DNA from 3 places in the Roseburia yibonii genome. Region 1 is predicted to be linked to each of the others. Evidence: predicted binding sites of a transcription regulator. Region 1 holds the regulator's gene; each other region holds the start of a gene.
What was found. Region 1 encodes Rex, which represses fermentation and respiration genes when NADH is low (regulators of the CRP and FNR family bind a similar motif). Its sites were predicted from a motif close to ATTGTTAANTANTTAACAAT; they were not measured.

Region 1 (9,930 bases):
AAGCGGTGCCGCCGATTCCGGCTGTATCCCCTGTGCCGTAAGCCCGGCGATCAGTCCGCAGAGCACATCCCCGCTTCCCGCCGTCGCCATGCCATGGTTCCCGGTCAGATTTAAATATGTCTTTCCATAGGGAATGGCACATACCGTCCTCGCGTCCTTTAACACGCATATGACATTGTACGCGCGCGCAAATTCCTCCGCCTGCGCGATCAGGTTATCTTTGACATACGATACCGACGCGCAGGCAAGCCTTGCCATTTCGCCCGGATGCGGTGTCACGATAAGCTCGGTGTGTGGTCTTAACAGGACATTGATATCTTCCGAAAGGATGTTTAAGGCATCCGCATCCATAACGATCGGGACGGCAGCCACCTCAAGCACGGTCTTTACCATTTCCCGTGCCACGGTATCTGTCCCGATCCCGGGGCCGATCGCAACCACATCTGCCCATTTCACAGACGTTATCAGTTCATTCCGGTCAAGCTTCTTTCCCGCATAGGTGGAAAGGATTGCCTCCGGGACTTTGGTAAGCAGTGCCGTGCGGTTTTCCTCCGCGGTAACTACTTTGACCAGTCCGCAGCCCGACGCATACGCCGCCGCAGACGCGAAGACCGCCGCTCCTCCCATATCCGAGGATCCTGCAATCAGAAGCACCTTTCCATAACTTCCTTTATTGGATCTGTTTTCGCGTTTCGGAAGATTCTTTAAATCCTCTTTTTCCAGTGCGAAATAAGAGGGCTTTTTCTCTAACCAGCTCTTTTTTGTGATCCCGATATCACATACAAAAAGCTTTCCGGTATAGTCTGCTCCCGGATATAACAGCTGCCCTAACTTTTTAAACGCGAATGTGACCGTCATATCCGCTTTCACGGCGCAGCCAAGTACCGCTCCATTGTCCGCAGAGATCCCGGACGCAATGTCCACCGCGACAACCGGCACATTTTTTTCATTTATCTTCCGGATCAGATCTGCCGTCTTTCCCTCGATCTGTCTCGAAAGCCCGATCCCGAAGATTGCGTCAACGATCAGTGTATCCGCAGCTTCTTCCCATTCCGTCAGTATCGGGACTCCATAGTTTTCTGCTATGGCAAGCTGGTTTTTCATGCCATCCGAATATGCGTGTGACGCGTCTGCAAGCAGGATACGCGTCGAAACGCCCTGTTCATACAGAATGCGCGCAACGGCTACTCCGTCGCCGCCATTATTTCCGGTCCCGCATACCACAAGCACCTGTGTCGTGTCATACCCCTGCTGTCTGATCTTTTTCACAACCGCAAGCGCCGCCCGCTCCATCAGCACGTCAGATGACATCTTATAAAATTCAATCGTATTTTTGTCGCAGTTTTTCATTTCCCGCGCGTTTACAAGGTATTCCATCCTGTCACCTCTTTAAAAAACGCCCCGCCCTCCGGCGAAGCGTCTCCATCGATCATTCTTTTTCTTCCGGGTCATCGTCAAAATCTCCCCCCGGACTGTGGTATTTCAGATCAAAGATATCGATCACGTCCGCACCGAAGATATCATGCATATACGCATAAAGCTGCCGGTTCATGATCTCCCTGTTCTGCTTGATCACGACATTCTTTTTGATCTCCCGCCTTGTTCTTGCAAGCCAGTCTGACAAAAATTTGATCTGCTCCGCATTGCTTTTCATCTCGCGGTAACAATAATCCATCGTCTCCAACATCAGGGTACGGTTCAGTTCGTCTATTTTTTCAGGGATCTCGTCCAGCTCCTTTTCGCAGGCCGCAATCTTTCCGTTGATCTCATCGATCAGCCTGCGATCCTCCTCCAGTCGTTTTGCCGATACCGTATCTCCCTGATTTTCTTCCGTTCCCTTCATATTCAAAACGATATTGTCCATCAGCGTATTTTTTAATTTTTTCAGATCCTGATATTTCTGATTTGCCCGCGCCTGTTTCGTCAACAGCCCCTTGATCTTATCCTCAAGCCTCTGTACCCGGATAGGTTTTCCGTTTCGTTCAAACAACTGATGCCACTTCTGATCCAGGGTAAGTAACGGCACTTTTTTGCCGGACAATGCTTCTTTAAATTCTTTTTTGTCCCCCATATATCTTTTGCACCTTATGTTTTATTCTTTCGTATGACTCTTTACAATGTTATAAGACAACTGCATCAGGCTATCGGAGAGATGTACATTCTCTACTACAACATTCTCATCCAGCACCTGAAGATCCACATGCGCGAAGTTCCATATTGCATGGATGCCAAGGCTGACTACCAGATCCGCCACCGAATCCGCAGCCTCTTTCGGCATGGTAAGCGTCGCAATATCCACCTTGTGATCTTTCACAAAATCTGCCAGTTCATCTAACATACGCACTTCGATCCCACGGACCAGCGTGCCCTTTAATGCCGGGTTTACGTCAAACAGTCCGATGATCACAAAACCGAGTTTTTCAAATTTTACATAATTTGCCAGTGCCTGACCCAGATTTCCGGCACCGATCACAATGATATTGTGTTTTTCATTCAATCCCAGTATCTTTCCGATTTCTTCGTAAAGATATTTCACGTTATAGCCATAGCCCTGCTGTCCAAAACCGCCAAAATTGTTCAGATCCTGCCGGATCTGGGAAGCGGTGACCTGCATCCTGGAACTCAACTCATTGGAAGAAATACGTTCCACGCCTTCATCGAGCAGTTCTCCCAAATATCTGTAATATCGCGGCATTCTGCGAATTACTGCCTGTGAAATCTCTTTTCCCACGATAGTACCCCCTGACTGGTCATTCCATTGATGTACTTATTATATGTTTTTCCGGTCGGACTGTCAATGTGTCAAAAATTTAACGACAATTTTTTCACAATTTGTTTATCCGAGCTCTGAGGACAATGTCTCCCATTGCTCGTACAGTTCATCCAAAGCCTCCTGCTCCTTTGCGCGCAGGCTGCCAAGTTCATTTAATTTTGCCGAATTGGTTGCGATTGCCGGATCTGCCAGCTTCTCATCGATCTCTGCGATTGCCTGTTCTTTTGCTTCAATGTCCGCCTCTACTTTTTTGATTGCATTTTCCTGTTTGCGGATCCTTGCCTGCTCTTTTTTCTGCTGTTCCCAGTCCATTTTCACGGCACTTGTTTTTTCCGGCACACGCGCTTCCGCCTGCCCGGCAGTTACATGGAACGCCGTCTGTTCCTCACGCTTTTCCAGATAGTAATCGTAATTTCCAATGTAATTGATCACTGTTTTTCCCGTAAGATCCAGGACACGCGTTGCGGTCTGATTGATAAAATAACGGTCATGCGATACGAAAAACACGGTTCCGGTATATTGATTCAGTGCAGATTCCAGAATCTCCTTTGATGTGATATCCAGATGGTTGGTCGGCTCATCGAGGATCAGGAAATTGGCTTCCGAGAGCATCAGCTTCGCAAGGGACACCCGTCCGCGTTCTCCACCGCTCAGGTCACCGATCCGCTTAAACACATCATCCCCGGTAAAAAGGAAAGCGGCAAGGACATTGCGGATCTGCGTATTGTTCAGATACGGATAATCATCCGAGATCTCCTCCACCAGTGTCTTTTCCATATGAAGGACATGGTGCTCCTGATCGTAATAGCCGATGTGAACATTGGTTCCAAGCCGTACTTCTCCGCCATCCGGCGCGATCAGACCGTTTATGATCTTTAACATCGTCGTCTTTCCGGTTCCGTTATTGCCGATCAGCGCCACACGCTCTCCGCGCTTGATTTCAAAATCGATTCCGGAAAACAGGTAATTGCCGTCAAACTGCTTTGCCAGTCCTTCCACTTTCATCACGTCATTTCCACTTACGATATTCGGCTCTAATGTAATGTGGATATCCGTGTTGTCTTCGACCGGTTTTTCCAGGCGTTCCATCTTATCGAGCATTTTTTCACGGCTTTCCGCCCGCTTGATGGATTTTTCACGGTTGAAGGATTTTAATTTTGTGATCACTTCTTCCTGATGTTTGATCTCACGCTGCTGATTGTAATACTGCCGCAGCAGTGCCTCTCTGGCGCTTTTCTTTTTTACGGCGTAGTCGGAATAATTTCCAAGGAAGACCGAAACCCGGTGCTGGAACACCTCGATCACCTTTGTCACGACCCGGTCAAGGAAATACCGGTCATGCGATACGATGATGACTGCCCCTTTATAATTCATCAGATAGGTTTCCAGCCATGCGATTGAATTCATATCCAGGTGGTTGGTCGGCTCATCGAGGAGAATGATATCCGGTTTTGTCACCAAAAGACGTCCCAAAGCGACTCTGGTCTTCTGTCCGCCGGAAAGTTCCGACATTTTCTTGTCAAAATCTTCCTCTCCAAAGCCGAGTCCCTTTAAGACGCCCGTTACTTCACTTTTATACGCATAGCCTTCCTGCAGTTCAAATTCATGGTTCAGTTTATTATAATCGGCAAGCAGTTTTTCCATCTCATCCGCGTCACAGCCATTCATGGCATCTTCCATCGCCCGCAGGCGTTTTTCCATCTCGATCACCGGCTGTTTGACGGAAAGCACTTCCTCGTAGATCGTTTTGTCCGAATCCTGTTCCTGATGCTGTGCCAGATAACCGATCGTCTTTCCCTTCGCAACCGTCACCGTTCCCTCATCCGCATCGATCTCCTGCATGATGATCTTTAACATGGTTGATTTTCCGGCGCCGTTGATCCCGACGATCGCCGCCTTTTCATTTTCCTCGATATGAAAAGACGCGTTTTTTATTATTTCGTCTGTCCCAAAGGATTTACTGATATTCTGACAGGCTAAGATCATAATTTCCTCCTAAAAGGGACATCCCTTCCAGTTAGGAAAGGGATGCCTCTAATGTTTCTCTTATTGCTTTAATAAAATTCTCGCTGTTTAATACGGTCGGATCCTGCAATGAGGTGATCAGTGCCAGATCCTTTGTCATTTTACCAGATTCAATGGTGGTAAGGCAAGCCTTTTCCAGTTTATCTGCAAAATTCACAAGTTCCGGGATCTGATCCAATTCTCCGCGCTTTCTGAGTGCTCCACTCCATGCAAAAATGGTGGCAACGGAGTTTGTGGATGTTTCCTCACCTTTTAAATGTTTGTAATAATGACGCTGAACCGTTCCGTGTGCCGCTTCATATTCATAGTAGCCCTGCGGGGAAACCAGTACGGAAGTCATCATGGCAAGTGAGCCGCACGCGGAGGAGATCATATCGCTCATGACATCTCCGTCATAGTTCTTGCAAGCCCAGATAAATCCCCCCTCTGATTTCATAACACGGGCAACCGCGTCATCGATCAGTGTATAGAAATACTCAATTCCAGCCTCATCAAATTTGGCTTTAAACTCTTTTTCAAAAACATCCGCGAAAATATCCTTAAACGTATGATCGTATTTTTTAGAGATAGTATCTTTGGTTGCAAACCACAGATCCTGTTTGGTATCGAGCGCGTACTTAAAGCAGCTTCTTGCAAAGCTCTCGATCGAGCCGTCTAAGTTATGCTGACCCTGGATCACGCCCGGTCCTTTAAATTCATGGATGGTCTCTCTTGTCACGGTTCCATCTTCCGCAGTAAACACCAGTTCCGCAACACCTGCACCCGGCACTTTCATTTCCACGTTTTTATATACATCACCATACGCATGTCTCGCGATCGTGATCGGCTTTTTCCAGTTCTTTACACACGGCTCAATGCCTTTTACCTGAATCGGAGCGCGAAATACGGTTCCGTCAAGGATGGCACGGATCGTTCCGTTCGGGCTCTTCCACATTTCTTTTAAGTTATATTCGGTCATACGCGCCGCATTCGGTGTGATGGTCGCACATTTTACCGCAACGCCGTATTTCTTTGTGGCATTGGCTGAATCCACGGTGACCTGATCGTTTGTCTCGTTTCTGTGTTCCAGTCCAAGGTCATAGTATTCCGTCTTTAAATCAATGAACGGAAGAAGTAATTCATCCTTGATCATCTGCCAGAGAATTCTGGTCATTTCATCTCCATCCATCTCTACCAACGGTGTGCTCATCTTGATTTTTTCCATGTTCGCTTCCTCCAATATTTTTTATTTTAATAAATTATCCCATCCATACTGATCCATGTTCTGGATCGTGTTCATCATATGGATCGTTGCAAGTTCCTCCGCTTTTTTGCTGTCCTTCGCCTTTAATGCCTCAACGATCTTGCGGTGCTCCTCATTGGACGCGACCGCCCGTTTCGGATCTGCCAGCGTGATCTTGCGCACCCGCTGCACATAATGGTGAAAATCTGACAGCGTATGTTTTAATACCGGGCTTTCAGATGCCTCGTATAAGATCTCATGAAACTTATTATCCAGCTCTAAGATCTGCTCCGCATGCCCCTCTTTTCCCGCATGAAATTCCGAGAGATAGATGTTTTCCTCCAGTTCATCCAGCTGTTCTTTCGTGATATGGCTGCATGCCCACTTCGCGCACAGCCCTTCCAGCCTCGAACGGATCTCATAGATATCCTGGATATCCTCTTTGGAAATTCCGACCACATAGGCTCCCTTGTTTGGAATGATCGTTACCAGTCCTTCCAGTTCCAGCTGGCGCAGCGCTTCCCGCACCGGCGTACGGCTGACACCTAATTCATCCCCGATCGTCTTTTCCTTTAACTCCTCATTATAGCGGTATTTTCCTGATAATATGTCCTCTCTTATCGTATGAAATACTTTGGTACTCAAAGAGTATCTGTCATCAGCCACATCATAGCCTCCCTTTTTTATAATACAATACCCAGCTTCTTGCAGCAGTCCGTAATCTCAACTACAAGTTCATTGTCTGTAAGAACAGTTACACGGCCTTCTTCATACTGCTTATCTACCCATTCTTTGATCATCTTTACCAGCTCGGAATTCTTATCCACCCATCTGTCCTTGCTCAGACGATAGTAGGAATTGATCCAGTGTGCGATTCCAGCAAGTCCGGAGGTATTGGATACCGATACCAGTGCCGGACGGTTTAGGAATTTTTCGGTATCGAAAATATTGTAGATCTCCTCATTCTTTAACAGGCCATCCGCATGAATGCCGGCTCTTGTGACATTGAAATTCTTTCCGACAAACGGCGTACGATCCGGGATATGGTAATTCAGTTCTTTTTCATAATACTCCGCAAGTTCTGTGATGACCGTGGTGTCCATGCCATCCAGCGTTCCACGCAGCTGCGCATACTCAAATACCATTGCCTCAAGCGGTGTATTTCCGGTACGCTCACCGATTCCAAACAGTGCGCAGTTGACGCCGGACGCGCCATACAGCCATGCAGTCGTCGAGTTGTTGACTGCCTTATAGAAATCATTGTGTCCGTGGAATTCGATCAGTTCGCTCGGCACACCGGCATGTGTGGTAAGTCCGTAAATGATGCCCGGGATACTTCTCGGTATCACGGCACCCGGGAAATTCACGCCATATCCCATCGTGTCACAGACACGCACCTTGATCGGGATCTTATACTCATCCATCAGTTTCATGAGTTCCAGACAGAACGGGATCACAAAACCATAGATATCCGAACGCGTGATGTCCTCCAGATGGCAGCGTGGGCTGATCCCGGTCTCCAGACATTCACGGATGACACTCAAGTACAGGTTCATAACTTCGCGTCTCGTCATCTTCATCTTATAGAAAATATGATAATCCGAGCAGCTGACCAGGATACCGGTCTCACGCAGTCCGAGATCTTTTACCAACTGGAAATCCTGTTTGCTCGCGCGGATCCAGCTTGTAACTTCCGGGAACTTATATCCGCGTTCCAGACATTTATATACCGCGTCGCGGTCTTTTTTACTGTAAAGGAAAAACTCACTCTGACGGATCTTTCCTTTCGGTCCGCCAAGTTTATGGAGATAATCGTAAATCGTCACGATCTGCTCTGTCGTATACGGTGCTCTCGACTGCTGTCCGTCACGGAAGGTTGTGTCCGTGATCCAGATCTCCTCCGGCATATTATGCGGCACAATACGGTCATTGAATGCAATCTTCGGAATCTCCGTATATGGAAACAGATTTCGGAATGTATTCGGCTCTGTTACGTCTGCAAGCTGGTAAAAATGCTCCTCTAACTGAAGCAGATTCGTCTTATCGTTCATTACAACTTCTCTCATATCAACAATCTCCTTTGCCTTTGCTTCTTGTATTATTGTATACAATTATACTTGTATTTGTCAATACGAGATTTGAATTATTTTATTTTTATGCACGTTGTGTGTATGTTTATTTATTTTTCTCCGGTTTTTCCGACTGTTTTGGCGCATATTCTTCCGTCACCCGAAAAGTTTTCTATTTTTGCATTTGGTACCGGAAACACATACAAGCAGCCCACATATGATGAATTGTAAATCAAAACCTGGAGGTTACAATATGAGTGATTTAGCAGCAACAAACTGTGGATGTGGATGTGAAAGCGGATGTGGCAATGGAAACAACTGTTCCTGGCTCATTATCCTGATTTTACTCTTCTGCTGCTGTGGTAATGGCAATGGCTTCGGCGGTTGCGGAAACGACAGCTGTGGTGGAAACAACAGCTGCATCTGGATCATCCTTTTGCTCTTCTGCTGTGGCGGATGTGGCAACGGAAACGGCTGTGGCTTCGGCTGCTGATCCGGTCAGTCTTAAAGCAGGAAAAAGAGGGCTTATTTCAAGTCCTCTTTTTCCTTTCCACTTTCTTTCTCTTTCTGCTTCTGCCGGATGCACTCCTCATCTATTTCATAGACATCATTGCCTTCGATCACAAGTTTTTTCATATTTTTCCCTCCTTTTTTATTATATGCCGTCTTCCGGTTTTGGGCATAGGCATTCCATCTGTCTCATAGAATAAAACAAAAAAGGATGGTCCAAGACAACTTTATGGAAAATGAATCTACCTTTACTCCTTTCGACCGGGAGCTGCAAAGCAGGGAACTTATGATCTTCAAGACAATGATTCCCTATCTCATGCCCGGTCAGCAGCGTATGTTCGCGCTCATGATAAAATTTATGGAACTGCAGAAAACAGCTTCTCTGTTTAACGGAAAAGCTCCCTCCATGCAGGTATGCTCCTCCACCGACCCACAGGAGCGGATATCGCAGATGCTCGCTGACATTCGTGGCTACTGCACACCCAAAGAGCAGGAGAACATCGATATGGCACTCAATATGATCCAGATGCTCTCCACTTACGAGGTGCTCTTCAACTAAAACAGATCTATCAGAAAGGAAATCAATTATGGATATCTCATTTCTCACCATGCTGCCACAGTTTCAGCAGCTCTCCGAAGAAAAAAAGCAGTTTCTGATCGAATTCGCGATGGCGGATCACGGAAACAACGCGAACTCCGCCGCGCAGAGCCTTATGCAGGCGATCCAGACGGCAAAGGGAAAAAACATTTCCTTTTCCAAAGAAGAAAGCTCTCTTTTGATCGAAGTGTTAAAGCAGAATATGTCAAAGGAAGAAGCCACGCGCACCGACAAAATGTTAAAAATGGCGCAGCAGTTCCTAATGATGCAGCAGATGAAGAAACGCTGACAGAAAAAGAGCTGTGAAAATAAGTCTCGCATTTCCACAGCTCTTTTATCTTTTATTTTTATTTCGCTACGATATTGATGATCTTGCCCGGTACATAAATTTCTTTTATGATATTTCCGGTCAGTTTGTCGCCCAGTGCAGCCTTTCCTGCCGCAAGCGCCTCATCTTTCGCCACATCCTTTGCAAGTGTAACGGTCGCTTTGGTCTTTCCGTTGATCTGAACCGCGATCTCAACTTCATCATCTTCCATTGCCGCTTCATCATATGCCGGCCAGGAAGTATGGAATACGGAATCCGTATGACCGAGCTGGCTCCACAGTTCTTCTGCGATATGCGGTGCGAACGGAGCAAGTAAAATTACATAGGTCTCTAAAGTTTCTCTATCTACGCCGCCGTTTTTCGCCATATCGATGAGCTTGTTGTTATATTCCATGAAACCGGAAA
Region 2 (9,930 bases), on a different contig from region 1:
GTACTTCTGATCGGAAGCGGGCTTGTACTTTTTCTTGTGACACAGCTTTTTTTGACACCGTTACTCGCCTTTTTCGGAGCGCCGGCGGATGTTATGCCCTATGCGAAAGTCTATGTGCGCATCACATCGATCGGTTTTCCGTGCCTGATTCTGACAGCGGGAGGCTGTCATCTGATCCGTGCGGACGGCAGTCCGAAGATGTCCATGGTCTGCAATCTGATCGGGGCAGGGATCAACACTGTGCTGGATGCGATCTTCGTACTCGGATTCCGCTGGGGAATGGCAGGAGCAGCGCTCGCGACGATCATCGGGCAGATCGTATCCGCAGCAGTCGTCATTTATTATCTGGCGCACTATAAGACCGTACATCTCGGGAAAAAACAGCTGAGTGTAGAGAGCAGATGTGCAGTGAATATCATGGCGCTTGGCACGGCGTCCTTCTTTAATCAGGTCGCGATGATGATCGTGCAGATCGTTTTAAACAAATCTCTGACCCATTACGGGGAACTCTCAGAATATGGCGCGGCGATCCCGCTTGCCTGCGCGGGCATCGTCACAAAAGTCGGACAGCTGTTCTTCTCGGTGATCATCGGAATTTCCCAGGGAACACAGCCGATCGAGAGTTTCAATTACGGCGCGAAGCAATTTGGAAGAGTGCGGGAGGCGTACAATCTCGCAGTCCGCGCGGGCGCGATCATTTCCGTGGTATCCTTTTTGATCTTCCAGGTATTTCCGGGTGAGATCCTTGCGCTGTTTGGAACCGGAAGTGACGCGTATTTCAAATTCGGGATCAAATTTTTAAGAGTATATCTGTTTTTTACCTTTGTGAACTTTTTACAGCCGATCACATCGACATTTTTTACTTCGATTGGAAAACCGCAGAAAGGAACCTTTCTGTCACTGACGAGGCAGATCGTATTTTTGCTGCCTCTTACACTGATATTGCCGCTTTTTGTTGGCATAGACGGGATCATGTATGCTGCACCGGTCGCAGACTGCCTTGCAGCAGTCATAGCGATCACGATGGCAGTAAAAGAATTTCGTGAAATGAAAAAGCTGGAAGCTTAATCCTTTAAAGGATTGCCCTGACCGTCCACTTTGATGGAGCCGCAGAGGATCATGATTCCTTCCACGAGTCCCCAGATACTGATACCGAATACGATCAGTGCGCCGATACCGAAACAGGAAAGAAGGATGCCGACAATCGTGCATACCAGCTGGATCACAGCTTTTGTTGTATAGCCGAGATAGAAGTTATGTACACCGAAAGAACCGAGAAAAATGCCAAGCAGTCCGGCTGCCATTTTGGATTTCGCGTTCGGGTTGGTGTTAGCATCCGGCATAAGGGAAACACCACAATTTAAACATACGGTACTGGTCTGTGGAACCGGTTTGCCGCAGTTCGGACAAAAATTATTGCCCTGTCCCTTCGGGCAGCCACATTTTACACAGATGACAGCATCGTCTGTCTGATAAGATGATCCGCAGTTTCTGCAAAAATACATATAAAATCCTCCTTGAATGTAAAAAAATTTCATAACTGTAGTTGTAATCATATCATTTTTGGAGAGGACTGTAAACAAGTGCGGTGCGAAAGTAAAAAATATTTAAGAATTGGTCGAAAAAACAAAAACGGAAAGAGGAAAATTATGACAGGTCAGATCAAAGATCAGATACGATATGAAGATGACGCGGTGCTTGTGTGCAGAAAACCGGCAGGCATTCCGGTGCAGACCGCGAGAGCGGGACAGCAGGATATGGTAAGCCTGCTAAAAAATTACCGGGCGGCAAAAAAAGAGGAGCCGTATATCGGTCTGGTGCACCGGCTTGACCAGCCCGTGGAGGGGATCATGGTATTCGCGAAAACCAAACAGGCGGCGGCAGCGCTTGCCGCACAGGTTGGCGCACGCAGTGTGGATAAGAATTATTATGCGGTCATATGGGGAAAAATGAAGGAAAAAGACGGAGAACTCTGCGATCATCTGTCAAAGGACGGGCGGACGAACTGTTCCCGTGCGGTAAGCGAAAATACACCGGGCGCGAAGCGGGCGGAACTTTCCTATCATACGGTGGCGGAAACGGAAGAAAAGAGCCTGCTTTTTATCACATTAAAGACCGGGCGGCATCATCAGATCCGTGTGCAGCTGTCACATGCCGGTCATCCGATCTACGGGGACGGCAAATACGGAGCCAGAAAAGAGAGCGGGTATCTGCCGCTTGCGCTCTGCTCCTGCAGGCTTGGGTTTGTGCATCCGGTGACAAAGAAAAAGATGGAGTTTGAGATCCGCCCGGAGGGAAAGGCGTTTTTTGAATTTTTCCCGCCGGAAGAAAAATGACAGGATAGAGCATGGAAAATGCGGGCATACTGAAGGTATGAAAACGTATGAATCAAAGTTGCTCTGGAAAAAAATATTAAAACTTGCTGGAATCACGACAGGGGTATATGTTGGCGTACGCTTCTTTTTACCTCTCGTGATTCCTTTTTTTGTGGCATTCGCACTGGCGGCGCTTTTACATGGCGCAGCCGCAAAGATTGAAAAGAAAGCGGGAAAGGGAAAACGCGCGCTCCGTCTTTTTTTGTTCTTTTTCTGTTTCCTGCTCACAGTCTTTGGCGGCCTGCTTCTAATCTACGGGCTGGCGGTGCAGGTAAAGCGCCTGTGCCTTAATTACGGAAATCTGTGTGCGGTGGGAAGAGACTGCTGGCGGGACTGCTGCGCGCGGCTTGAAGTGTTGAGCGGAATTGAGGCGGAACAGATCAATGCGGTCATCTGTGAGAAGGCGGTCACGTTTTGGAAGAAGGGACAGGATCAGGTGATGGCGTGTATGTTTGACCGGTCGGTCAGCAGTATCCGGTGGATGCTGCATGCGGGCTGGATCATGCTCGTGATCTCCGTGGCAACACTTTTAATCTTCCTTGATTACGACGGGCTTGTGCGGCGGTTTCAAAATTTCGGGATCGGAAATGTGGCAGGGCACATCGCGGGCAGACTGAAAACCGCAGGAGGCGCCTATCTGAAAGCGCAGCTCATCATCTGGCTGTGTGTCAGCGCGATCTGCGTAACCGGGCTGTTTCTCACCGGAAATTCCTATGCGCTCCTGGCAGGGATCGCGATCGGAGTTTGTGACGCGCTGCCGTTTCTTGGAACAGGAACGGTATTTATCCCCTGGATGATCTTAGAAGTGCTTCAGGGAAAATACGGACTTGCCCTATGGTATCTCGGCATCTATCTCGCCTGTTCCATTACGCGGGAAATGTTAGAGCCAAAGCTCGTGGGCGGCGGGATCGGGGTGCATCCGGTCTGCGTGCTGATGAGCATCTATATCGGGATCAAAGTGTATGGGGGAGTCGGTGTGATCTTCGGGCCGCTCTCGGCGTTCCTGATCTGGGAGATCTATAAGATGACGACGGAGGAAGCGGATGCATCTGCATGACCATCATTTTCCTCGTCGCCGTTACAAAAAAAATCCCCGGTCACGAAATCGGCTCGTGACCGGGGAATCAGTCTGGACGGATGGTTATTTGTTGCTTCTTCTCCAGATATGCATTTTTTCAGCTTCTTTGATCAGTTCATCACGGAACTGCGGATGCGCGATGGAGATCAGCGCTTCCGTACGCTGCCATGCAGAGAGACCCTTTAAGTTTACTTTACCGTATTCGGTAACTACATAATGGGTGTTTGCACGGGTATCGGTAACGATAGAACCGTTGTCTAAGGTCGGCAGGATTCTGGATTTTAACTGTCCGTCCTTGGTTGTAAAGGTGGAGGAGCAGCAGATGAAGCTCTTTCCGCCCTTGGACAGGTAAGCGCCGAGTACGAAGTCAAGCTGTCCGCCGGCTCCGCTGATCTGCTTGATTCCTGCGGATTCCGCATTGACCTGACCGAACAGATCGATATTTACCGCGTTGTTGATGGAGATAAAGTTATCCAGCGCGGAAATAGAGCGGATATCGTTTGTATAGCTTACCGGAGCACTCATCATTTCAGGGTTGTCATCCAGGTAGTCGTACATCTTCTTGGTACCGCAGCCAAAACCGAAGGTCTGGCGGAAACGGTCGATGTTCTTCTTAGAACCGTTGATCTTTCCGGCTTTTGCGATATCAACGAAAGCGTCAACGTACATCTCAGTATGTACACCGAGGTCTTTTAAGTCGGATTCCGCGATCAGGGAACCAACCGCATTTGGCATACCACCAATACCGAGCTGTAAGCAGGCACCGTTTGGAATCTCTTCTACGATCAGTTTCGCAACAGCCTTATCGACATCAGTTGCAGGACCGCCTGCACCCATCTCAGCGATCGGGTCATTCGGGCCTTCTACGATCATATCAACCTTGGAAATATGGATGCTGTTCTCGAAACCACCGAGGCAGCGCGGCATATTTTCATTTACTTCAACGATGATCTTCTTAGAATTTTCACAGACAGCCATCATATGGGAAGCGTTCGGTCCGAAATTGAAATAGCCGTGCTTATCCATCGGAGCTACCTGAAACATTGCAACATCGTTTTTGCAGTCCAGATCGTAGTAGTAACGTGGAAGCTCGGAATAACGGATCGGAGCATAGTAAGCGAATCCTCTGCTGATGTATTTACGTTCAATACCGGACATATGCCAGGAGTTCCAGGTGAAGTGCTCACCGGCATCTTCACGCTCAAATACAGCGAGCGGTTTTAAAAGGATACCGCCGCGAAGCTTTACATCCTTTAACTCATCCGTACGTTTTGCAAGGGCCTTATCCAGCGCATTTGCAGTGGCATTACACCATCCGTAGTCCACCCAGTCGCCGGACTGAACGACTTTTACGGCTTCATCCGCTGAAACCAGTTTCTGTTTGTATTCCTGTGAATAATCCATGAAAAACCTCCTTAAATTTCAACTCATAGTCTGAAAAAGTCAGATTGTTAAATTTTTACCATACTCGTATAGTATCACTTTATGGCGAAATTTACAAGCGTACGGTCGGGGAAATTTCTGGAAACAGACGGCTGTTCCTATAGAAAAACATAAAAATATCCCCCCCGGTGGCTTGTGGCAGAAAAAAAAGCGTTTTATACTTTTTGAAAGAAGTAATTGAGAAATTGTTTCACAAAGAAAAGAATCAGGAGAACATTTATGCATATTCCGGACAATTATCTAAGCCCATCCACCTGCGCGGTCCTAGGGACGGCAATGGTTCCGGTGTGGGCGGTTTCTGTAAAAAAAGTAAAAGCGGAGATCCCAAAGGAGAAGATCCCGCTCCTCGGTATCGGGGCGGCGTTTTCATTTCTTGGGATGATGTTCAATATCCCGCTTCCCGGCGGTACGACCGGCCATGCGGTGGGAGGGACGCTTATCGCTGCGCTCTGCGGCCCGTACGCGGCATGTATTTCCGTGACGATCGCGCTGCTCGTACAGGCGCTGTTGTTTGGGGACGGCGGGATTCTCGCGTTTGGCGCGAACTGCTTTAACATGGCATTTGTCCTGCCGTTTGTAGGCTATATGGTTGCCCAGGTGCTGAAACATTACCTGAAGGGAAAACATGCGGATTCCATCGCTTACGGGATCGGCGCGTATTTCGGGATCAACGCGGCGGCACTTTGCGCGGCAATCGAGTTTGGCGTTCAGCCGCTCTTATTTACGGATGCGGCAGGAAAAGCGCTGTACTGTCCATATCCGCTCGGCGTGGCAGTCCCGGCGATGATGATCGGGCATCTGACCGTTTTTGGCGCGGCGGAGGTGATCTTTACGGTTGCCGTGCTCGCGTTCATGAAAAAGGCGGCACCGGACACCGCCTATGTGAAAAAGAGCCATGCGGTACGCCCAGTGTATCTGCTCCTTACGGCGCTCATCGTGCTTACGCCGCTCGGTCTGCTTGCGACCGGTACCGCCTGGGGCGAATGGGGAATGGATGAGATCGCGGAAGTGGTATCCGGTGGAAAAGCGCTCGGCTACACGCCTGCGGGCATGGCGGACGGAATGGATTTTTCGGCGCTGTTTCCGGATTATACAGTCGCGGGAATGCCGGAGTGGCTTGGCTATATCCTGTCGGCAGTGATTGGCGCGGCACTCGTGATCATTATTTTTAAACTGATCGGAAGTTTTAAGAAAAGTAAGGTCGATTTTGATTGAAAAAACAGACAGAACTCCCGGAATGGATGACACAGACAGAAGATTATGTGCCATCGCGGGATAAGGACAGCTTTCAGAAGAAAACATCAGGGCAGCTTTTAAAGCTGCTTGCAAGAATAAGGATGCAGACGGTCCGGCGGAAAGAAAAAGAAATTTCCGCCGGGATCAGTCTGCTTTTGCTGTTTGTGACGGTGTTACTCACCGTATGCGCGCACGGCTTACGTTTCCCGGTCACAGTCCTTGGGCTCATGATCGTACTGCTCGCGGCATTTTCCGGCAAAGATATCCGGCAGATCCTTGTGGAAACGCTGACCGGAGTGGGATTTTCCCTGGTATTTACACTTCCGGCGGCGTTACTTGGAAATGTGTATTCCATGCAGGTGATCGCCACAAAGACCGCGGTCACGGTAATGGCAGTCGCCATGTTAAACCATGCGGTGCGCTGGAATAAGATCTGCGCTTCGTTGAGCCGGTGCCATCTGCCCGATACGTTTCTGTTTGTGTTTGATATGACCGTAAAGTATCTGGTCGTGCTCGGGCGCAGCTGTAAAGAACTTCTGGATGCGCTGACGCTCCGCTCGGTCGGGAAAAATCCGGATAAGAAGCGCGCGGCAGGAGGGATCCTCGCAGTCACCTATCTGAGATCACAGCGGATGGCGGAGGAAACCTATCTTGCCATGCACTGCAGAGGGTATGACGGAACTTACCGTTATTATATGAAACATAAGAAAAACCGGTGGGATCTTCTGCCGGTTGGTCTGCTTGCCGCAGAGATCGTACTTTATATTATGGAAGGAGCGTATTTATGATCACCTTAAAAGATATCTGTTTTGCGTATGAAGACCGTCCGGTCTTAAAACATATCGACCTTCAGGTAGAAGCGGGAGAGACCGTGATGTTAGAAGGCCCGAACGGCTGTGGGAAATCAACGCTGATCCGTATCTTAAACGCGCTTGCGTTTGCGGATCTTGGAACCTATGAGTTTGACGGGGATATCATCGATGAAAAGAGCATGAAGAAAGAGAGCTTTGCGAAAGCATTTCACCAGAAGATCGGTTATGTGTTTCAGAATCCCGAGGCACAGCTTTTCTGCGCAAGTGTAGAGGAAGAGATCGCGTTTGCCCCGATGCAGATGGGACTTCCGGAGGAGGAAGTAAAAAGACGGGTAGAAGACTGTATCGCACTTTTAAACCTCGGATCCCTGCGGGACCGCGCGCCGTATTATCTCAGTACCGGAGAAAAAAAGAAAGTGGCGATCGCATCAATACTTTCCATGAACCCGAAAGTTCTTGTGCTGGATGAACCGTTAAGCGGGCTGGATACAGAGACCGAAGAATGGCTTACCGGTTTTTTGCTGCAGTTAAAAAAATCCGGCAAAACCATGATCATAGCAACGCATAATCATAAGTTTGCCGGGACGGTTGCGGACCGTATCGTTTTCATGGACCGGGATCATCACATCGATCACATCTGGAAACGGGACACAGACCTATAAAATAACCTTGCGCATGTAACGCTTGTGAAGGGTATCGATCATCTTTTCATCCGGTTCAAAAGAGATGATGTGGATCGTGTTGTTGTCACGGTATACGACATCATAGATCTTTGCGTCCGGTCTGCCGGATACGGCTTTTAATTTCTTTACATCGCTGTTTCTTGCGTACTGATTCAGTTCTCCGGAACCCTGCGGAGCGATCAGGATCAGCTCATCGAGGTCGATCTTTGCAACTTTCTTTCTTTTTCTTTTCGCCTTGATCTTGTCGATGTCGAGCTCGCCCTCGATATAGGTATATTCATACTCCATATCGCAGGAACCGTGCATAAAGTAGGCAAAAACCGCAAACAGCACGGTCGGAACAAAGAGTCCGAGCGGAGAAAAGAGAATGGTTCCAAGTGCGCTCAATATGGTAAGCGCAATGAGCAGATACTGCGCGAACAGCTGTCCGTAGGACGGCCGTTTTTTGATCATAACGGTATTTTCAAAAATACTCATAAAAAAATCCTGTCCTTTCCTTCTGGTATAACTTACTGAGAGCATTATATACTTTTTTTGCGTTTTATTCCAGTAAAAAAAGTATAAACAAATGGGGAAGCTGGATTTTTTAGCTTATTTAGTATATATTAAGTAGTAGATTTACAGGCAGACGAAATGGAGGAGACTATGAAGCCATATCATGTTACAGGGGATGCTCTCTCGGTGTTTAAAGAGGGAATAAGCAGAGAATGGGTGATGACAAACGGGATCGGAGGCTATGCTGGCAGCTCCGTCATAGGGGCGCATACCAGAAAACATCACGGTTATCTGATCGCGAGTCTGCATCCGCCGGTGGAACGTTATGTGATCCTGTCGAAAGTTACGGAGCGCTTTACGAGCGGCGGAGCGGTTTTTGATTTTGAAACATCGCAGCGTGGAGAAAATTACAAAGAGGGCGGATTTCGGAGCGAATGTGTCGAGGGACAGAAATATCTGAAAGATTTTGCCTATGACGGACTGGTGCATTTCTCGTATCAGGCGGGAGACTGCAGCGTGGAGAAGACGCTGTGCTTTGAGCATGGGAAAAATACGATCGCGGTTTCCTACGAGATCACGAATAACGGAGCGGACGCGGTTTTCTATTTCACACCGCTTTTTAATTACCGCGCGCACCATGATGGCAGCAGTGTTTCGGATCTGAAATTCGAGACGCGTCATACCAGACATCATATGTACCTGACACCGGAAAAAAATAAAGAGATAAAAATCAGGCTGATCGCGACGGACGGAGAAGTGGTAGAGCGGGAACAGCGTTTTGACGAAAATATGCAGCTGCAGACGGAGATCAATGTGGAGGCAGACTGCATCGATAACAATTTTACGCCGTATGAAGTAAAGTATACGGTTCCGGCCGGAAAGAAAAGAAAGATCGCGCTTATCTGTACGATCGAGGCGTCCTACAACCGCAATGTGGAGGAGACCATCGAAAATGAATACCGCCGTCTGAACGGGATCATAAAAACGGCAGGATACAGGGATCAGTTCGCGAATACGCTAGTGCTTGCGGCGGATCAGTTTTTGGCTTACCGCCAGTCCACCGGGCTTACTACCGTGCTTGCGGGTCTGCCGTGGTTTACGGACTGGGGCAGGGATACGATGATCGCGCTGACCGGACTTACGCTTGCGACAAAGCGTTTCGATGAGGCGAGGGATATCCTTACGACCTTTGCGATGTATGTAAAAGACGGACTGGTGCCGAATATGTTCCCGGATGAGGGAACCGAACCGCTCTACAATACCGTGGACGCGTCCCTGTGGTATTTTTATGCGGTGCATAAATTCCTGACTTACAGCGATACGCCAAAAAATTATGCCTATGTGAAGGAACATATCTATCCGAAACTGAAAGAGATCATAGAGGCATATAAGAACGGAACGGGATTTTCCATTTTTATGGATGAGGACGGACTGATCTCGGCGGGAAGCGGACTCGATCAGGTGACCTGGATGGATGTGCGTGTCGGTGACTGGGTGGCAACGCCGCGCCATGGAAAACCGGTCGAGATCAATGCACTCTGGTACAACGCCTTAAAGGTGATGGAGAGCCTTTCGGTCTATTATGACGAGGATCCAGAGCCGTATCATCTGCTTGCGGAGCAGGTGCGGGAATCCTTTAACCGTGAGTTCTGGAATGAAGAAAAAGAATGTCTCTACGATGTGTTAGAGCCGGATAAAAAGGATGATAAGGTGCGCCCGAACCAGATCTATGCGGTATCGCTGCCTTATACCATGATGTCCAAAGAAAGAGAAAAGCGCGTGGTCGAAAAAGTAAAAGACGAACTCTA
Region 3 (9,930 bases), 230 kb from region 1:
TTAAGATTAGAATTTACTAACGAGAAGCGATGGAAAAGAGGAAAAGATATGACATTGGATGAATTACCAATTGGAAAAGAAGCGGTGATCACAAAAGTGAGCGGAGAGGGCGCGCTGCGCTGCCGGTTCTTGGATATGGGACTGATCCCGAAGACAAAAGTAGTGGTACAGAAAGTGGCACCGATGGGAGATCCGATCGAACTGCATATCCGTGGATATGAACTGACGATACGGAAAGAGGATGCCGGAAAAATAGAAGTAGAGCCGGAGGAGAAGGAAGCATGATCTTAGCATTAGTAGGAAATCAGAACTGTGGAAAGACCACGCTTTTTAACCAGCTGACCGGTTCCAACCAGCATGTGGGAAATTTCCCGGGAGTTACCGTCGATCAGAAAATGGGAGAAGTCCGCTCCAAAAAGGGATGCCAGGTCGTGGATCTGCCGGGCATTTATTCCCTGCGTCCCTATACAAATGAGGAGATCGTGACCAGAGACTTTATCTTAAATGAAAAGCCGGATGGGATCATCAACATTGTGGACGCGACGAATATCGAGCGAAATCTCTATCTGACGCTGCAGCTTCTTGAGATGCATATCCCGATGGTGCTTGCGCTCAACATGATGGATGAAGTGCGCGGAAACGGCGGTTCTGTGGATGTAGAACAGATGGCGGTGGAACTGGGAATACCGGTCGTGCCGATCAGCGCGGTAAAAGATGAAGGTGTGGAAGATCTCATTGATACCGTTTACCGTGTGGCAAAGAAAAAGGAGATGCCGCGCGTGACGGATTTCTGTGAAAAAGGTGATGTACACCGCTGTATTCACGCGGTCTGTCACCAGGTGGAGGATCATGCGCAGAATAACGGCATGTCACCGCGTTTTGCAGCAGTCAAGATCATAGAGAACGATACCGATATCATAAAACGTCTGGAACTCAGTCAAAACGAGCTGGACATGATGGAGCACAGCATCGAGGAGATGGAGACAGACCATCATATGGACCGGAATGCGGCACTTGCGGATATGCGCTATACTTTTATTGAAAAAGTATGCGCGAAAACCGTAACAAAGTGTCAGGAGAGCAGAGAACATAAGCGCAGTGTGAAGATCGACCGCGTGCTGACGGACAAATATCTGGCGATCCCGATGTTTCTCGGGATCATGCTGCTCATCTTCTGGCTGACCTTCGGACTGATCGGACAGGGGCTCAGTGATCTGCTCAGTATTGGGATCGACCGTGTGACGGCGCTTGCGGATCATGCACTCACAGTTTACGGAATGAATCCGGTCGTACACAGTCTGGTCATCGACGGTGTGTTCGCCGGGGTCGGAAGCGTACTCAGTTTCCTGCCGATCATCGTGGTGTTGTTCTTTTTCCTGTCGATCTTAGAAGATTCGGGATACATGGCAAGAGTCGCGTTTGTGATGGATAAGCTGTTACGCAAGATCGGACTTTCCGGGCGCAGCTTTGTGCCGATGCTGATCGGATTTGGATGTACAGTTCCTGCGGTCATGTCAAGCCGGACGCTTTCTTCGGAGCGCGACCGGAAGATGACGATCATGCTGACACCGTATATCAGCTGTTCGGCTAAAATACCGATCTATGCCGTGTTTGCGGCGGCGTTTTTTGAAAAATATCAGGCGCTTGTCATGATGGGATTATATGTCGGCGGTATCGTAGTCGGTATCCTTGTGGCGTTATTGTTTAATCACACGCTGTTTAAGGGAAATCCGGTTCCGTTTGTGATGGAACTTCCCAATTACCGTTTCCCGTCCGCAAAAAGCGTGCTGCTTCTGATGTGGGACAAGGCAAAAGATTTCATCCAGAGAGCATTTACAGTCATCTTTTTTGCAACGATCATCATCTGGTTTTTGCAGACGTTCGATACCAGGCTCAATGTGGTGGCGGACAGCAGTGACAGCCTGCTTGCGCTGGTGGGAAAATGGATCGCTCCGGTGTTTGCTCCGCTTGGATTTGATGACTGGCGGGTTTCCACGTCGTTAATCTGCGGATTTACGGCAAAAGAGGCGGTCGTGAGCACAATGAGCGTGCTGACCGGAACGAGCATGGCAAATCTCGGTGCGGCGCTGGGCGGCATGTTCACTCCGCTTACGGCAGTGAGCTTTCTGGTATTTACGCTGTTATACACGCCGTGTGTGGCGGCGATCGCGGCGATCCGCCGGGAGATGGATTCCAGGCTTCAGAGTGTCGGAGTTGTGGTCATGCAGTGTGTGGCAGCCTGGATCGTGGCATTTATCGTATATCGGGCAGGAGGGATCTTTTTATGAATCTGATCGATGGACTTGTGCTGCTTTTTCTTTTCCTCTGGGGAATATTGGCAGCGCGCGCTTCCTGGAAGAAAAAAAGAAGCGGAAAGTGTGCCGGATGCAGTGGAAACTGCGGATCCTGCGGGCGATAAAGGTATTTTTTTGAAAACATATGGGAATGTTCTTGTATTAGAGGAACTTCTATGTTAGAGTAGATTCAGATAATAACGTTAAAATATTAACGATAACCGAAAAAACAGGAGGAGTACATATCATGAGAGGAATACGAACAGCCGTATCCGATTTAAGAAAACAGATTTTTACCGAAGTTGCAAAAGTTGCATGCAACGATGAGGCAAATCTCAATGACGCGGTGGAAGCAATTCCATATACCGTATGTCCGGGAGATGTTCCGCGCTACCGTGAAAGCATTTACCGTGAGCGTACGATCGCGGCAGAAAAAGTAAGACTGGCAATGGGTATGTCATTAAGACCGGCAGACCGTCCGGTGCATGTCACCAGCGGACTGGAAGAAAGCAATATTTCCGAGAAATATTACGAGCCGCCGCTTATGCAGGTCATTCCGTCCGCATGTAATATGTGTGAAGAGAAAAAATACGAAGTATCCAACATGTGCCAGGGATGTATCGCGCATCCGTGTACCGAAGTCTGTCCGAAGGGTGCAATCACACGGGTGAATGGTAAATCCTATATCGATCAGTCCAAGTGTATCAAATGCGGAAAATGTAAGGCAGCCTGTCCGTATGACGCGATCGCAAAGAAAGTAAGACCGTGTTCCGTGGCATGTGGTGTTGGCGCGATCTCTACCGATGAGCTCGGACGCGCGAAGATCGATCCGAACAAATGCGTGGCATGTGGCCAGTGTATGGTAAGCTGCCCGTTTGGCGCGATCGGAGATAAATCACAGATCTTCCAGCTGCTCCGCTGCATGAAAGAGGGCGGAAAAGTAGTTGCGGAAATCGCGCCGGCGTATGTCGGACAGTTCGGACCGAACGCGTCTCCGGAAAATGTGAAGGAAGCATTACTGGAACTTGGATTTACCGATGTGCGTGAAGTTGCATATGGCGCGGATATCGGAGCTGTTGCAGAGGCAAAGCATTATGCTGAGCATGTAGCGACCGGTGAACTGCCGTTTTTACTTACCTCCTGTTGTCCGGCATGGTCCATGCTGGCGAAAAAACAGTTCCCGGATCTGATCGGTTCCGTATCCCAGGAGCTGACCCCGATGGTCGCAACCGCGCGAAGCATCAAGAAAGAAAATCCGGATGTGAAAGTCGTATTTATCGGACCTTGTGCGGCTAAGAAGCTGGAAGCCAGCCGTTCTTCCGTGCGCAGCGACGTTGATTTTGTCATCACGTTTGAAGAGCTTGACGCGATGTTCGCCGCAAAGGGTATCGACCCGAACACAGTGGAAGGAACAGAAGGACTTCATGACGCGACAGCAGCCGGACGTGGATATGCCTGCGCAGGCGGTGTCGCTGGAGCGATCGAGCAGTGTATCCATGAGTATTATCCGGGTGTTGAGGTCAAGATCGAACATGCGGACGGACTTGCGGAATGTAAGAAAGCGCTCATGCTTGCAAAAGCAGGAAAGAAAGATGGCTGTATGATTGAAGGAATGGGATGCCCGGGCGGCTGTATCGCAGGAGCGGGAACCATCCTTGCACTCAATAAGGCACAGCAGGAAGTAAAGAAGATCCAGGAAGGATCAGAACAGAAAATCCCACCGAAGGAACTGGCAGATATCGAACTGCTCTAAAGCGGGATAAAAAGAAAGAGGAACTGTAAAATGAGTAAAGTCAGAACAAGATTTGCACCAAGCCCTACGGGACGGATGCACGTTGGAAATTTAAGAACAGCTTTGTATGCGTATCTGATCGCGAAGCATGAAGGCGGAGATTTTATTTTAAGAATCGAAGATACCGATCAGGAACGTTATGTGGAAGGTGCGGTTGAGATCATTTACCGCACCCTGGAAAAGACCGGTCTTGTGCATGATGAGGGACCGGATAAAGACGGAGGCGTGGGACCTTATGTCCAGAGCGAACGTCAGGCAAAAGGGATTTATCTGGAATACGCCAAAAAGCTGATTGAAAAAGGAGAAGCATATTACTGCTTTTGCGATAAAGAGCGTCTGGAAGGCTTAAAACAGACCGTTGCGGGAAAAGAGATCTCCGTGTACGACAAACACTGTCTGTCATTAAGCAAAGAAGAGGTAGAGGCAAATCTTGCAGCTGGCAAACCGTATGTCATCCGCCAGAATAACCCGAGAACCGGAACAACAACGTTTCACGATGACATCTATGGTGATATCACGGTAGATAATTCGGAACTCGACGATATGATCCTGATCAAATCAGACGGATATCCAACTTACAACTTCGCGAATGTTGTGGACGATCACCTGATGGGGATCACCCATGTAGTGCGCGGAAACGAGTACCTTTCCTCTTCACCGAAATACAACCGTCTCTATGAGGCGTTTGGCTGGGAAGTACCGGAATATATCCACTGCCCGTTGATTACCAATGAAGAGCACCAGAAGTTAAGCAAGCGCTGTGGTCATGCGTCATACGAAGATCTGATCGATCAGGGATTTCTGACGGAAGCCGTAGTAAACTTTGTTGCGCTGCTTGGCTGGAGCCCGTCAGACAACCGTGAGATCATGTCCCTGTCTGAACTGGTAGAAGCGTTTGATTATCATCATATCAACAAATCACCGGCAGTTTTTGATTACACAAAGCTCAAATGGATGAACGGAGAATACATCAAAGCGATGGATTTTGACCGTTTTTACCAGATGGCAGAGCCGTATATCAAAGAAGTGGTGACCAAAGATTATGACTTAAAGAAGATCGCGACCCTTGTAAAGACCAGGATCGAGATTTTCCCGGACATCAAAGACCACATTGATTTCTTTGAGCAGTTACCGGAATATGATATCGCGATGTATACGCATAAGAAGATGAAGACCAATGCGGAGACAGCCTTAGAAGTGCTTACAGAGATTCTTCCGAGACTCGAGGCACAGGAAGATTACAGTAACGATGCGCTCTATGCGATGTTGTGTGATTATGTGGCAGAAAAGGGCTGTAAGAACGGATATGTGATGTGGCCGATCCGTACAGCGGTATCCGGAAAACAGATGACACCGGGTGGCGCGACAGAGATCATGGAGATCCTCGGAAAAGAGGAATCCCTTGCCCGTATCAGAAAAGGAATTGAATTATTAAGCAAATAAGAGCATAAAGAAAGAGAGTGAAGATATTATATTTTCACTCTTTTTTTGACAGGGAGTAAGAAGTGGAGTTCAGCAGATCACAGACAGAGGCAATCGAACATAAGGATGGACCGGCACTCATACTGGCGGGGCCGGGAAGCGGAAAGACAGCGGTGATCACCGAGCGCACCAGCCGGCTGATCACCGAACATGGCGTGGATCCGTCCCGGATACTGGTCATCACATTCACGCGGGCAGCCGCAAGAGAAATGGAAGAGCGGTTTATCCGGCGGATGGGGAAAAAATATCCGGTGACATTTGGAACGTTTCATGCGGTATTTTTTACGGTCCTCAAATACGCCTATCATTTTCATGCGGGAAATATCATAAAAGAAGATGTCAAATACCAGTATATGCGGGAGATCGTTGCGCATATGGGATTGGAGTACGATGACGAGGCGGAGTTTTTATCGTCTTTGTTCGGTGAGATCAGTATGGTGAAAAATGCCGGAGTAGCGCTTGAAAATTATTATTCTTCCAATCTTCCCGAGCATGTGTTCCGCAAGATTTACCGTGCGTATGATGAAAAATTAAGACGCAACCGGCTGCTCGATTTTGATGATATGTTAGTCTACACTTACGAGCTTTTTTCAGAGCGCAAAGACATCCTTTCGGCCTGGCAGAAAAAGTACCGTTATATTCTGATCGATGAGTTCCAGGACATCAACAAGCTTCAGTTTGACATCATGAAAATGCTTGCGCTTCCCGAAAACAATCTCTTTGTGGTCGGGGATGACGATCAGTCGATTTATCGTTTCCGCGGGGCGAGACCGGAGATCATGCTGCATTTTGACAAAGATTATCCGAACGCGAAAAAAATCGTACTGAAAGAAAATTACCGTTCCACAGCGAATATCGTGGATGCGTCCCTTCGCCTGATCGGACATAATACAGAGCGCTTCCAAAAGGAGATCCACGCGGCGGGAAGCAGCGGCGCGGCGGTGGAATTTGCGGTATTTGAAGACCAGAGAGCGGAAAACAGAAAGATCATAGAAGAGATCAGGGACCATGTGGAAGGCAGTGGAATGTATTCGGATATCGCGATACTGTTCCGCACCAATACGCAGCCGAGACTTTTGATGGAACAGCTGATGGATTATGATATTCCGTTTGTCACAAGGGACAATATCCCCAATCTCTATGAGCACTGGATCGCGAAGGATATCTTTGCCTACATTTACATGGCGCAGGGAAGCCGCACCCGAAAGAACTTTTTGCAGATCATGAACCGGCCAAAGCGTTATATCAGCAGGGAAAATGTGGATGAGGAGGAGATCGCGTTCGAGGTGTTACTCGATATCTACCGCGATAAGCCATGGATCGCCGAGCGGATCGAAAAAATGGAGTATGACCTAAAAGTGATCGGGCGGATCACACCGTTTGCGGCGATCAATTACATACGGCAGAGCGTCGGCTATGATGACTTTTGCAGGGAATACGCGGATTATCGCAGGATCAGCGAGGAAGAACTGCTTGAAAAGTTAGATGAACTGCAGGAGGGTGCCAAGGGCTACCGTGACTTTGATGAATGGTTTACCCATATTGAGGAATATACCGAAGAATTAAAGCGTCAGAGTGAGAAACAGCGTAAAAATAAAAACGGGGTGCTGCTTGCGACACTGCACAGCGCCAAGGGACTTGAGTTTCAAAAGGTTTATATCGTGGATGTCAATGAGGGAGTCATGCCATACAAAAAGGCAGTGTTAGAAGCGGATATCGAAGAAGAAAGGCGCATGTTCTACGTTGGTATCACACGCGCCAGAGAAAAGCTGAAGCTCTGTTCCGTGAAAAAGCTAAACAATCACGAGACAGAGATCTCCAGATTTATCCGGGAAATGAACGAAACGGGGGATTAATCCATCTCTTCAAATTCCTCTTCATCTAAAAGTTCATCAAAACGGTCAGCGACGATCTCGTATTCTTCATCATCGGTGATATTGTCCAGGGAAGGATTGCCGTCTTCATCTTCAAAATAGCGGTAGATGTAGACCTTTCCCTCGGCATTGTCCGCACCGTTTTCATCGAGCGGAAGCAGCGCGATATAATCCTGGTCAGCTGCTTCAAAGATCGTGAGAATGCGGCATTCGACTTCGGAATCGTCATCCAGGCTAAGTGTTACGAACATATCTTCATCATCATTGGAATTTTCCTGTTTTCCCATATCAGTACCTCTTTTCTGTGATAAATTGCTGATGCAGTATCATTCTATCAGTTCTGTGCCCGCTTCGCAACCGGCACCGGAAAAATATCAGAATTTTTCTATACAAATAAAATAAAAACAGGTATAATAAAATACAAATGTGCAACAGAGGAAAAAACAGATGAAGTATGAGATAAAGGAAGGAAATTATGCGGCAATGGGAGTGACCAGACAGGGAAGAGATCTGGTATTTACGTTTGCCGCGAAACAAAATCAGACATGTGCTGTGCTGCTTTATGACAGGGAGAGCGGCAAAAAACAGTTTAGGATCGAGCTGCCCGTGGAGTTTCAGGCAGGTTTCCTTCGTTCTGTCTGCATACGGAATATAGATTACCATAAATTTGATTATAACTATGAGATCGATGGAGAAGTCGTGACAGATCCCTATGCCAGAAAGATCGTGGGCAGGGAGCACTGGTGCGACAAGGCGCGGCAGGGGAAAAATGTGCTGCGTGGAGGATTTGATTTTTCCGTCTTTCACTGGAAGGAACAGCGGCCAAAGGTCAAAAAAGAGGACATGTTCCTCTATAAGCTGCATGTGCGTGGATTTACGATGGACACGTCGGCGGCAAACCGGGGAACCTTTGCGGCACTGCAAAAGAAGATCCCGTACCTGCGTGATCTGGGAGTGACATCGGTCGAACTGATGCCGGTCTATGAATTTGAGGAGATCGAGCAGAAAACGAAGGACAAGCTGCCGGATTATGTGACATGGAAGAAAAAAGCAAAAGAAAAGAGGGCGGAAACGCGGGTGAATTTCTGGGGCTATACCAGAGGAAACTATTTTGCGCCCAAAGCATCATTTGCGGCTTCGGATCATGCGGCTGTGGAGTTGAAAAGACTGATCCAGGCGCTTCATAACCAGGGGATGGAGTGCATTCTTGAGATGTTTTTCCCGGCGGGAGTTCCGGCGGCTGAGATCATCGACGCATTGCATTACTGGGTACTTGAGTACCATGTGGACGGATTTCATTTGCAGGGAGAAAATCTGCCGGTACAGGTGATCGCGGAGGATCTGCTGCTTCATGCGACCAAGATCTTTTATGTGTGGTTTGAAGAGGCGGTTGTCGCAAAAGAGGACGCGGACAGCCATTTGTACTTTTACAATGATGAATTTGAATATCCGATCCGCCGCATGCTCTGCGGCAGGGATGCCAGCCTGTATGAGTTTGTCAATCAGATGCGCAAACAGCAGGAGCGCGCTTCGTATGTGAATTATATCTGTGACAATAATGGATTTACGCTGGCAGATCTTTTTTCATACAGTGAAAAGCACAATGAGAAAAACGGAGAGAAAAACACGGACGGAAGCAGCTGGAATTACAGCTGTAATTGCGGCGCGGAAGGGGAGACGAACCGGAAATACATTAAAAACCAGCGCAAACGGCTGGCAAAGAACGCCATAGCGGCTGTCTTTCTTGCGCAGGGAATCCCGCTTCTGTTTTCCGGGGATGAATTTGGAAATTCACAGGAAGGCAACAATAACGCGTACTGCCAGGATAATGCGATCGGGTGGATCAACTGGAAAGAAAAAGGAAGAAACAGGGAGCTTTTGGAGTTTACCAGAGCGGTGATCCGTTTCCGGAAGGAGCATCCGGTGTTTAGGAGCCCGGAACCGATGCAGATGTGCGATTATAAGGGGATCGGACTGCCGGATCTTTCCTATCACGGCGAAGAAGCATGGATGGCGGGCTTTGATCCGGGCAGACAGGTGGTAGGCCTGCTCTACGGCGGTGGCTACGCGCTGCGGGACGATGCCACGGAGGATGACGATATCTATATCGCGTTTAATTTCCATGTGACGGAGAAAAAACTGGCGCTCCCGAAGACGGAGAAGACGAAGGGCTGGTATCGCGTGATCGATACCGCAAGAGAAAAGGACGCGGTTTTGGATAACGGCGTGGAAATAGAGCAGAAACAGGCTGTGATCGCGCCGCAGTCTGTTGCGGTCTTTGTTGGAAAGAGGTAGGGAATGAAAGCGTGGAAACATTTTTGTACGATTACACATCATAAATATCTGGTCATGAAAGGATGCTTTCGTGTCGGGTTGTACCGGCAGGGGCTTTTGCATGATCTTTCCAAATACTCGCCGACGGAATTTCTGGTCGGCTGCAGATACTATCAGGGAAACCGGAGCCCGAATAACGCGGAACGCGAGGTGA

Region 2: a site for Rex is predicted at 4,901-4,920, ahead of H8Z76_RS12530 (butyryl-CoA:acetate CoA-transferase). Genes of this name have one in related genera too.
Region 3: a site for Rex is predicted at 2,494-2,513, ahead of H8Z76_RS03190 (4Fe-4S dicluster domain-containing protein). Genes of this name have one in related genera too.

The regions. Positions count from the first base shown of each region.
Region 1 is NZ_JACOQH010000002.1:319,215-329,144, forward strand. Features, by position in the region: gene H8Z76_RS04385 (NAD(P)H-hydrate dehydratase) at 1-1,377, opposite strand, end outside; gene H8Z76_RS04390 (hypothetical protein) at 1,430-2,071, opposite strand; gene H8Z76_RS04395 (redox-sensing transcriptional repressor Rex) at 2,093-2,734, opposite strand; gene abc-f (ribosomal protection-like ABC-F family protein) at 2,837-4,759, opposite strand; gene H8Z76_RS04405 (NADP-dependent isocitrate dehydrogenase) at 4,791-6,002, opposite strand; gene H8Z76_RS04410 (GntR family transcriptional regulator) at 6,024-6,686, opposite strand; gene H8Z76_RS04415 (beta/alpha barrel domain-containing protein) at 6,704-8,086, opposite strand; gene H8Z76_RS04420 (hypothetical protein) at 8,343-8,582, shown strand; gene H8Z76_RS04425 (hypothetical protein) at 8,886-9,158, shown strand; gene H8Z76_RS04430 (hypothetical protein) at 9,187-9,486, shown strand; gene leuS (leucine--tRNA ligase) at 9,545-9,930, opposite strand, start outside.
Region 2 is NZ_JACOQH010000011.1:26,948-36,877, forward strand. Features, by position in the region: gene H8Z76_RS12510 (MATE family efflux transporter) at 1-1,068, shown strand, start outside; gene H8Z76_RS12515 (NINE protein) at 1,065-1,505, opposite strand; gene H8Z76_RS12520 (RluA family pseudouridine synthase) at 1,650-2,336, shown strand; gene H8Z76_RS12525 (AI-2E family transporter) at 2,374-3,432, shown strand; gene H8Z76_RS12530 (butyryl-CoA:acetate CoA-transferase) at 3,517-4,857, opposite strand; gene cbiM (cobalt transporter CbiM) at 5,116-6,111, shown strand; gene H8Z76_RS12540 (energy-coupling factor transporter transmembrane component T) at 6,108-6,920, shown strand; gene H8Z76_RS12545 (energy-coupling factor ABC transporter ATP-binding protein) at 6,917-7,606, shown strand; gene H8Z76_RS12550 (hypothetical protein) at 7,601-8,104, opposite strand; gene H8Z76_RS12555 (amylo-alpha-1,6-glucosidase) at 8,273-9,930, shown strand, end outside.
Region 3 is NZ_JACOQH010000002.1:87,624-97,553, forward strand. Features, by position in the region: partial or broken gene feoB (ferrous iron transport protein B) at 49-2,288, shown strand; gene H8Z76_RS03185 (FeoB-associated Cys-rich membrane protein) at 2,285-2,419, shown strand; gene H8Z76_RS03190 (4Fe-4S dicluster domain-containing protein) at 2,542-4,047, shown strand; gene gltX (glutamate--tRNA ligase) at 4,078-5,529, shown strand; gene H8Z76_RS03200 (ATP-dependent helicase) at 5,592-7,424, shown strand; gene H8Z76_RS03205 (DUF1292 domain-containing protein) at 7,421-7,729, opposite strand; gene H8Z76_RS03210 (alpha-amylase family glycosyl hydrolase) at 7,890-9,737, shown strand; gene H8Z76_RS03215 (DUF5662 family protein) at 9,741-9,930, shown strand, end outside.